DNA from 3 places in the Kineococcus terrestris genome. Region 2 is predicted to be linked to each of the others. Evidence: predicted binding sites of a transcription regulator. Region 2 holds the regulator's gene; each other region holds the start of a gene.
What was found. The regulator HrcA, encoded in region 2, represses chaperone genes, less so after heat shock. The targets are predictions, from matches to a motif close to GNTNGCACTCGGNNNNNCCGAGTGCNANC.
Positions count from the first base shown of each region.

Region 1: the regulator HrcA is predicted to act here: its motif matches at 1,078-1,106, upstream of AB8M62_RS15510 (acetolactate synthase large subunit).
Region 3: the regulator HrcA is predicted to act here: its motif matches at 1,892-1,920, upstream of AB8M62_RS02860 (FmdB family zinc ribbon protein).

Region 1 is NZ_JBEUEI010000028.1:14,586-17,836, reverse strand. It holds gene ilvD (dihydroxy-acid dehydratase) at 1-966, shown strand, start outside; gene AB8M62_RS15510 (acetolactate synthase large subunit) at 1,249-3,114, shown strand; gene ilvN (acetolactate synthase small subunit) at 3,114-3,251, shown strand, end outside.
Region 2 is NZ_JBEUEI010000011.1:100,031-103,281, reverse strand. It holds gene dnaJ (molecular chaperone DnaJ) at 1-749, opposite strand, end outside; gene hrcA (heat-inducible transcriptional repressor HrcA) at 819-1,856, opposite strand; gene AB8M62_RS08890 (DUF3097 family protein) at 2,000-2,854, shown strand; gene AB8M62_RS08885 (DUF4870 domain-containing protein) at 3,065-3,251, shown strand, end outside.
Region 3 is NZ_JBEUEI010000003.1:41,731-44,981, reverse strand. It holds gene AB8M62_RS02865 (phosphodiester glycosidase family protein) at 1-1,863, shown strand, start outside; gene AB8M62_RS02860 (FmdB family zinc ribbon protein) at 1,977-2,321, shown strand; gene AB8M62_RS02855 (SAF domain-containing protein) at 2,423-3,127, shown strand; gene AB8M62_RS02850 (hypothetical protein) at 3,160-3,251, opposite strand, start outside.

The sequences.
Region 1 (3,251 bases), on a different contig from region 2:
GGCGAGGCGGTCGTGAACCTGCTGGCCAAGGGCATCACGGCCCGGCAGATCCTCACCAAGGAGGCGTTCGAGAACGCCATCGCCGTCGTCATGGCCCTCGGCGGCTCCACCAACGCCGTGCTGCACCTGCTGGCCATCGCCTACGAGGCCGAGGTCGAGCTGACGCTGGACGACTTCGACCGGGTCGCCAGCCGCGTGCCGCACCTGGGCGACCTCAAGCCCTTCGGCCGCCACGTCATGGTCGACGTGGACCGCATCGGCGGCATCCCCGTCGTCATGCGCGCGCTGCTGGACGCCGGGCTGCTGCACGGGGACTGCCTGACCGTGACCGGGCGGACGCTGGCCGAGAACCTCGCCGAGATCGCCCCGCCGGACGTCGACGGCGTCGTGCTGCGCGCGCTGGACGACCCGATCCACGCCACGGGCGGCATCACGGTCCTGCGCGGCAACCTCGCCCCGGGCGGTGCGGTCGTCAAGAGCGCCGGCTTCGACACCGACGTCTTCGAGGGCACCGCGCGCGTGTTCGAGCGCGAGCGCGCCGCGCTGGACGCGCTGGAGGACGGCACCATCGGCGCCGGCGACGTGGTGGTCATCCGCTACGAGGGCCCCAAGGGCGGCCCGGGCATGCGCGAGATGCTCGCCATCACCGGCGCCATCAAGGGCGCGGGGCTGGGCAAGGACGTGCTGCTGATGACCGACGGCCGCTTCTCGGGCGGCACCACGGGCCTGTGCGTGGGGCACGTGGCGCCCGAGGCCGTCGACGGCGGCCCCATCGCCTTCGTGCGCGACGGCGACCGCATCCGCCTGGACGTGGCCGGCAAGACGCTGGAGGTCCTCGTGGACGAGGAGGAGCTGGCCGCCCGCCGCGAGGGCTGGGCGCCGCTGCCGCCGGTGTACACGCGCGGCGTCCTGGCCAAGTACGCCAAGCAGGTCCAGTCCGCCTCGGTGGGCGCGGTGTGCGTCTGAGCGCGGTGCCCGTCTGACGGGGTGAGACGCGCGTCTCACGATGTGGGACGCGACGCCCGCCCGGCTGACAGCCGGGCGGGCGGGGGTCTACGGTCGGTCCATGCGGTTCCTCGTAGCCATCGGACAGCGCGCCGGCTGACAGCCCGGCCGAGCGCGCGACCCCTCGTCATGCCTGCGGGCGGAGGGGTCTTTTCGCGTCCGGCGCAGGGACGACCGGACGCCGGGGTCCGCACGGGCCCCCGCAGGTCGACGAAGCACGAACCGCCCGAGGAGGAACGGACCATGCCGGACGTCACGCCGGTCAGCACCACCGACACCGCGCTGCCGCTCGACCCGACGCTGCCCGTCGCGTCGCTGACGGGAGCCCAGAGCCTCGTGCGCTCGCTCGAGGCCGTGGGCGTGGAGGTCGTCTTCGGGATCCCCGGGGGCACCATCCTGCCCACCTACGACCCGCTGATGGACTCCCCGCACGTGCGCCACGTCCTCGTGCGCCACGAGCAGGGCGCCGGGCACGCCGCCGAGGGCTACGCCGTGGCCACCGGCAAGGTCGGCGTCTGCATGGCGACCTCCGGCCCGGGCGCGACGAACCTCGTCACACCGCTGGCCGACGCGCACATGGACTCCGTGCCCGTCGTGGCCATCACCGGCCAGGTCGGCACCGCCGCCATCGGCACGGACGCCTTCCAGGAAGCCGACATCACCGGCATCACCCTGCCGATCACCAAGCACAGCTACCTGGTCACCGACCCCGCCGACATCCCCCGCGTGGTCAAGGAGGCCTTCCACCTGGCCTCCACCGGCCGCCCCGGCCCCGTCCTCGTGGACGTCCCGAAGTCGGTGCAGCAGTCGGTGACCTCCTTCGAGTGGCCGACCGAGGTCGACCTGCCCGGCTACCGGCCGGTGACCCGCCCGCACGGCAAGCAGGTCAAGGAGGCCGCGCGGATGATCGCCGCGGCCCACCGCCCGGTCTTCTACATCGGCGGCGGCCTGGTCAAGGCGGACGCCGCCGCGGAGATGACCGCGCTGGCCGACCTCACCGGCATCCCCGGCACCACCACCCTCATGGCGCGCGGCGTCCTGCCCGACTCGCACCCCACCAACCTCGGCATGCCCGGCATGCACGGGACGGTGGCCGCGGTGACGGCGCTGCAGAAGGCCGACCTGCTCATCGCCCTCGGCGCCCGCTTCGACGACCGCGTCACGGGGCAGCTGTCCACCTTCGCCCCGCACGCCAAGGTGATCCACGCCGACATCGACCCGGCCGAGATCGGCAAGAACCGCGCCGTGGACGTCCCGATCGTGGGCGACGGCAAGCTGGTCGTCGCCGAGCTGACCGCCGCCCTGCGCGCCGAGTTCGAGGCCAACGGGCGCACCGACATCACCCCCTGGCAGGAGCTGACCGAGAGCTGGCGGCGCGAGTACCCGCTCGGGTACACCGACAGCGAGGACGGCACGCTGGCCCCGCAGCACGTCATCTCCCGGATCGGCGCCATCGCCGGCCCCGAGGCGCTGTACGTGGCCGGTGTCGGGCAGCACCAGATGTGGTCGGCCCAGTTCGTCCGCTACGAGCACCCGCGCACCTGGCTGAACTCCGGCGGCCTGGGCACGATGGGCTACGCCGTGCCCGCCGCCATGGGCGCCAAGGTCGGCCGCCCCGAGGCGGTCGTGTGGGCCATCGACGGCGACGGCTGCTTCCAGATGACCAACCAGGAGCTCGCGACCTGCACCCTCAACGGGATCCCCGTGAAGGTCGCCATCATCAACAACTCCAGCCTCGGCATGGTCCGGCAGTGGCAGACGCTCTTCTACTCCGAGCGCTACTCCAACACCGACCTGAACTCCGGCGCCCACCACGGCGCGCACTCCGCGCCGGTGCCGGACTTCGTCAAGCTCGCCGAGGCCTACGGCTGCGTGGGGCTGCGCTGCGAGCGCCCCGAGGACGTGGACGCCACCATCGAGAAGGCCATGGCGATCAACGACGTGCCCGTCGTCGTCGACTTCCGCGTCCACCGCGACGCGATGGTCTGGCCGATGGTCGAGGCCGGCGTCAGCAACGACGCCATCCAGTACGCCCGCGGCGTCTCGCCGCGGTGGGACCGGGAGGAGGGGGCCGACACGGCCTCCGGCCCGGAGAAGGTGGTCTCCTGATGAGCCGGCACACCCTGTCCGTCCTGGTGGAGAACCGCCCCGGCGTCCTGACCCGCGTGACGTCGCTGTTCGCGCGCCGGAACTTCAACATCCACTCCCTGACGGTCGGGCCGACCGAGCGCAGCGAGATCTCGCGC
Region 2 (3,251 bases):
GGGCGCTCGTGGACCTCCACGTACAGGTCGCCGGGCGGGCCGCCGGCCGTGCCGACCTCGCCCTGCGCGGCCAGCTGGATGCGGGTGCCGGTGTCCACGCCCGCCGGGATGCGGATCGTCAGCGGCCGGCGCGCGCGCACGCGGCCCTCGCCGCTGCACTCCTGGCACGGCGAGGGCAGCACCGTGCCGAACCCGTGGCACGTCGGGCACGGCGCGGTCGTCATGACCTGCCCGAGCAGCGAGCGCACGACGCGCTGCACCTGCCCCTGCCCGTGGCAGATGTCGCAGGTCTGCGGGCTGGTGCCCGGCTGGCAGCAGGTGCCCTTGCACGTCGGGCACAGCACCGCGGTGTCCACCTGGATGGAGCGCTCGGCGCCGAACGCCGCCTCGGCCAGGTCCACGTCGACGCGGATGAGGGCGTCCTGGCCGCGCTGGGTGCGGCTGGCCGGCCCGCGCCCACCCGCCCCGGCGCCCTGGCCGAAGAAGGCGTCCATGATGTCGCTGAAGCCGAACCCGGCGCCGAACCCGGCCGCGCCCGGCTGCTGGCCGCCGCCGCGGTCGTACAGCGCCCGCTTGTCGGGGTTGGACAGCGTCTCGTAGGCCTGGGAGACCTCCTTGAAGCGGTCGCCCGCCTCCGGGTCGTCCGTGACGTCGGGGTGGAGCTTGCGCGCCAGCTTGCGGTAGGCGCGCTTGATGTCCTCCGCCGAGGCGTCCCTGCTGACGCCGAGGACGTCGTAGTAGTCGCTCACGAGGCGCTCAGGTCTCCTGTCGGGTCGGTCGGTGGGGGCGGGCCGCGCGCCTGGGCGGGCTCACGGGGCTCACGTGGCGAGGATCCGCGAGACGTAGCGTGACACCGCGCGGACGGCGGCCATCGTCGTGGGGTAGTCCATGCGCGTGGGGCCCAGGACGCCGAGGCGGGCCAGCGCCCGCCCCTCGCCGCCGTAGCCGGTGGTCACCACGGACGTCTCGGTGAGCCCGACGTGCAGGTTCTCCGAGCCGATGCGCACGGCCAGTCCGTCCCCGCCGCCGTCCTCGGCCATCTCCTGCACCAGGCGCAGCAGCACGACGTGCTCCTCCAGCGCCTCCAGGACGCTGCCCAGGGAGGCGGCCAGGTCCGGGCCGGACTTGGCGAGGTTGGACGTGCCGGCGATGACCACCCGCTCGGCCAGGCCGGCGGTCAGGCAGTCGCCCAGCGCCGCCGCGACCTCCGCGGCCACGGCCATCTCCCCGGCCGGGGTCTGCTGGACGACCTCGGTGAGGGCGTCGCGGGCCTCCTGGAGGCGGTGCCCGGCCACCGCGGCGTTCAGCCGGGTCCGCAGGGCCGTCAGCGAGGTGACCAGCGCGGCCGGGTCGGCGGCCGAGCGCAGCTCCACGACGCGCTGCTCGACGCGGCCGGTGTCGGTGATGAGCACCAGCAGGGCGCTGCGCCCGCCCACCGGCACGACCTCCACGTGCCGCACGGCCGCCCGCGAGAGCGAGGGGTACTGCACGACGGCGGCCTGCCGGGTGATCTGCGCCAGCAGCCGCACGGTGCGGTCCACGACGTCGTCGAGGTCCACGGCGCCGTCCAGGAACGTCTGGATGGCGCGCTTCTCGGCCGTCGACATCGGCTTGACGGTGGCCAGGCGGTCCACGAACAGCCGGTAGCCCTTGTCGGTGGGGATGCGCCCGGCGCTGGTGTGGGGCTGGGTGATGTAGCCCTCGTCCTCCAGCACCGCCATGTCGTTGCGGATCGTCGCCGGGGACACGCCCAGGCGGTGGCGCTCGACGAGCGCCTTGGAGCCGACGGGCTCGTGCGTCGACACGTAGTCCTCGACGATGGCGCGCAGCACGGCCAGCCGCCGGTCGTCGCTCATCGGCACCTCCCCCGTCCGCTCGCCGTCCCGGTCCCACCGCCCGCGCTGGCACTCAGCACGGGTGAGTGCCAAGTCTAGACCTCGCCCCGGACACGCGCCGCCCGCTGCCGGGCGGCGGCGCGCCGCGTCCGTAGGGTGCCCGGGTGGCTGCTGACCGGTACGGCTCCGACGTCCTCGCCCGCGACCCGCACCCGCGCCGGCCCGCCTCCCGCGAGGAGACCGCCGTGACCGGGCTCGTCGTGGAGGACGTCGAGACCGGCTGGGTCGGCGCCGTCGTGCGCACCGAGAAGAGCGGCGGCGTGCACGTGGTCGTCCTGGAGGACCGCCGCGGGCGCACCCGCACCTTCCCCCTCGGGCCGGGCTTCTGGGTGGACGGGCAGCCGGTGCGCCTCGTGGCCCCGCGCGGACCCGCCGCCCCCGCCGCCCCCGGTCGCACCGCCTCCGGGTCGGTGGCCGTGGCCGGTGCCGCCGCCCGCACCGCCCGCGCCTCGCGCATCCTCGTCGAGGGCCGCCACGACGCCGAGCTCGTCGAGCGCGTGTGGGGCGACGACCTGCGCGTGGAGGGCGTCGTCGTGGAGGTCCTCGACGGCGTGGACGACCTGGACGCCGCCGTGCGCGCCTTCGGGCCCCGGCCGGGCCGGCGGATCGGCGTCCTCGTCGACCACCTCGTCGCCGGCAGCAAGGAGTCGCGGATCGTCGCCGCCGTCGCCCGCAGCCCGCACGTCCTCGTCGTCGGGCACCCCTTCGTCGACGTGTGGCAGGCCGTGCGCCCGCAGCGCCTCGGCTGGGAGCGCTGGCCGGTGGTGCCGCGCGGCACGTCGTGGAAGCACGGGATCCTCGCCGAGCTCGGCTGGCCGCACGCCACCCAGGCGGACGTCGCGCACGGCTGGAAGCGGATCCTCGGCACCGTGCGCACCATCGCCGACCTCGAGCCGGCCCTGTCGGGGCGGGTAGAGGAGCTCGTCGACTTCGTGACCGCCGACGGCGCCGACGCCTGAGGCACCCCGGGCCGGGGCGGGTCGGGGGCCGCTCGGGGTCGCGCGCCCCCTGCGGCGGAGGCCGGGCGCGCGCCGCCTACGACCTCCGGGTGGACCGGGTGCGCCGACGGGATGGCCCGCCCGCCGGACCCGCGACAGGGGCGCGCGCCGGTGCGAGGATCGGAGTGCTCCCGCCGAGCGGCGGGGGCGCCCACCGACCCTGGAGGAACCGTGAGCGACCCGTACGGGTCCCAGCGACCCGACTTCACGAAGCCGCCCGCGGGAGACCAGCCGGCGGGGCAGCAGTGGGGCCAGCCCGAGCAGCAGCAGCACGGCGGCCACGACCAGCAGTACGGGCAGGGCTACGACCAGCAGTACGGGCAGCCGTACGGGCAGGGCTACGGCCAGCCGCAGCACC
Region 3 (3,251 bases), on a different contig from region 2:
GACGCCGCCGACGGCTCCGGCGCGGAGGTGCCCGTGCTGCCCGCGGCCGGTGACAGCGCGGACGTCGTCGTCCTCGGCCGCGACGCCGAGGGCCGCGCGGCGCCCGTGGACGCCCGCGAGGTCGCCGTCCGCACCGACCCGGCGGTCCTGCGCGCCGAGGCGCTGCCCGACGGGCGGCTGCGGCTGAGCGCCGTGGCCGTCCCCGCCGCGGGCGGCACCCGCGTCGGCCTGGCCGCGGCCGGGGTGAGCGCGAGCGCCGGGGTGTCCGTCGGCCTGCGGGCGGTGCGCGTGGACGACCTGGCCGACGCGGGCCGCTGGAGCGCGGCCGGCACCCGCGCCGACGTCACCGCCGCGGCCGTGCCCGCGACGGGGCTGGCGGGCGCGGGCGGCGCGCTGCGCCTGTCGTGGGACGTCACCGGGCAGCCCGCGGGCACGTCCGTGGCCGCGCTCGTGCCCGCCGCCCCGCTGCGGCTGCCCGCCGGCGCCCGCGAGGTGGCGCTGGACGTCCGCGCGGACGGGCGCGGAGGGTGGCTGCGCGCGGTGCTGCGCGTCGACGGCGCCGAGCGGCCCGTCACGCTGGCGCCCGCGCTGGACTGGACGGGCTGGCGGCGGGTCAGCGCTCCCGTGCCCGCGGGCGCCCGCGACGTGCGCCTGGTCCGCGTGCACGTCGCGCAGACGGACGTGACGCGCCGCACCTCCGGCGCGCTGGACGTGGCCCGCCTCGACGCGGCCGCCGCCGCGCCACCGCCCGCGGCCGCCGACCCGGCGGCGGCGACCGGGCGGGTGGACCCGGCGCTGGAAACCGCGCAGCCGCTCGCCGGCGGGCCCGCGCCGGTGGCCGTGCTGGCGGGCACGGCCGTGGAGGCGGCGCGCCCGGCGAGCGTGGAGGTGCTGCGCCGCGCCGTCGCGGACGCCGTGGCGGCCGGCGCCGGGCGGGTGGTCCTGGCCGGGGACGTCGCCGGCCCGGCGGGCGGGCGGGCGGGCGCCGCGGACGTGCGCGCCGTGCGGGACGTCCTCGAGCGCTCCGGCGCGCGCTGGGAGTGGGTGCGCGGGAACTCCGAGCTGGGCGCGGACCTGGGGCCGGGAGCGGGCGCGCGCCGGGTGGACGACGCCGGGACCCGGTGGCTGCTGCTGGACGCGGCGGGCGGGTCGCTGCGCGCGGCCGACCCCGGGCAGCTGGCGTGGCTGCGCGCCGAGCTGGACGCCGCCGCCGGCGACGCGGCGGTGCGCGGGCTGGTCGTGGTCAGCGCGCACGGGCCCGGCTCGCTGGCCGACCCGGACGAGGCGGCGCTGCTGCGCGGGTGGCTGGCCGGCTGGCGGGAGGAGACCGGCGGGCGGGTGGCCGTGGTCGCCGGTGGCGCGCCGGGTGCGAGCACCGCGGGCGCGCAGCGGCGCGAGGGGGTGCTGGAGGTGACGGCCGCCGGTGGGACGGGCGCGCCGGGGACGCCGCCGGCGTGGACGTCCCTGGTGGTGGACGCCGCGGCCGCCTCCCGCCCGTCGGCGGGCTCGGCGGCCGTGCCCGGGCGCGACGACGGCTGGCTGCGGGTCGCGACCCGGCCGGTGCTGGACTCCGCGGCCGCCGGTGACCTCGCGCTCGCGCCGGGGGCCCGGGCCGCGCTGGCGGTGAACGGCACCGCCGCCGGGGGCGGCGCGGTGCGCGTGCCCGCGGCGGCCGCGCGGGTCTCGGGGCCGGGGCTGGTGGTGCGCCCCGCGGCGCCGGACGGGCGCCGGGTGGCCCGCGCGGGGACCCTCGCGGTGCTGGACCCCCGCACGCTGGAGGTGACCGGCGTGTCGCCGGGGACGACGACGCTGCGGGTGGAGGCCGGCCGGGCGGTGACGACGCTGCGGCTGCGCGTCGGGTGAGCCGCGCCGCGGGCCCGGCGCGGCTATCATTGGCACTCGACGGGCCCGAGTGCCAGAGCCGGGCCCCGCAGCGCCGCCGCGGCAGCGCCGCGCGCCCGAGCCCAGGAGACGACGTGCCCACCTACGCCTACGCGTGCCAGGAGTGCCAGCACAGCTTCGAGGTCCGCCAGTCCTTCAGCGACGACGCGCTGACCGACTGCCCCGAGTGCTCCGGTCGCCTGCGCAAGCTCTTCAACTCCGTCGGCGTGGTCTTCAAGGGGTCCGGCTTCTACCGCACCGACTCCCGCAAGACCCCGTCCGAGTCGTCCGGCTCCTCCAGCTCGTCCAGCTCGTCCGGCGGCTCCGCCAAGGAGTCCTCGGGCTCGTCCTCGTCGGGCTCGTCGTCCTCCACGAGCTCGTCGTCGAGCTCGTCCTCCGGGTCGTCCTCCTCGGGCTCCTCCAGCACCTCGGCGGCCTGACCGCTCCGGCGGCGGGGTCCACAGCCCGCCGCCGGTACCGCCGTCCACAGGGGCCGGCGCGCGGCCCGGGGCCGGTGGCGGTCGCCGCCTAGCGTCCCCGCGTGCTCGCCGACTCCTCGACCCGACCCACCGCCCCGGCCGCCCCGCCCGCGGGCCGGGGCCCGTCCGCGCGGCGACGCCGGCGGCGGGCCCGCGGCTGGCTGAGCGCCGGGCTGGTGGCGGGGGCGGGCGGTCTGGCCGTCGCCGTCCTCGCCCCGCCGGCGCCCGCGACCACCACCGTCCTCGTGGCCGCGCGCGACCTGCCCGCGGGCAGCGCCCTCGCCGGCGGCGACGTCGTGCCGGCCGCCTGGCCGCGCGCGCTCGTGCCGCCCGGGGCGCTGACGAGCGCCGACGGCGCGGTCCTGGCCGGCCCGCTGGGCCGCGGGGAACCGCTGACCCGCACCCGCACCGCCGGGCCGGGCCTGCTCACCGGGCAGCCCGCCGGCGCGGTGGCGGCCCTGGTCGACCTGCCCGCCGGCGCACCGCCCGGTCTGGCGCCCGGCACCCGCGTCGACGTCCTCGCCCGCGTCCTGGACCCCGTGACGGGCGCCGTCACGGGTGCGAGCGCGCTCGCGGTGGACGTGCCCGTGCTCGCCGTCGCGGGCGGCGCCGCACCCGGCGGCACGAGCGCGGGCCTCGGGGGCGCGTGGCCCGGCGGGGGTGCCGGGGACGGCCCGGGCGCCGTCGTCGTGGCCGTGACCGCGAGCACGGCGGCGGACCTGGCGGCCGCGGCCGGCCGCACCGTCCTCCTCGTGCGCGGGACGTGAGCACCGCGCGCCCGGGCTCGCGCTCCGGGAGGTCAGTCCCAGTGCGGCGGGCGCTCGCGCAGGAAGCGCTCGTCGTCCCCGCCCGTCCCGTCCCCGCGGACCTCGCCCCAGCCGAGGTCGCCGT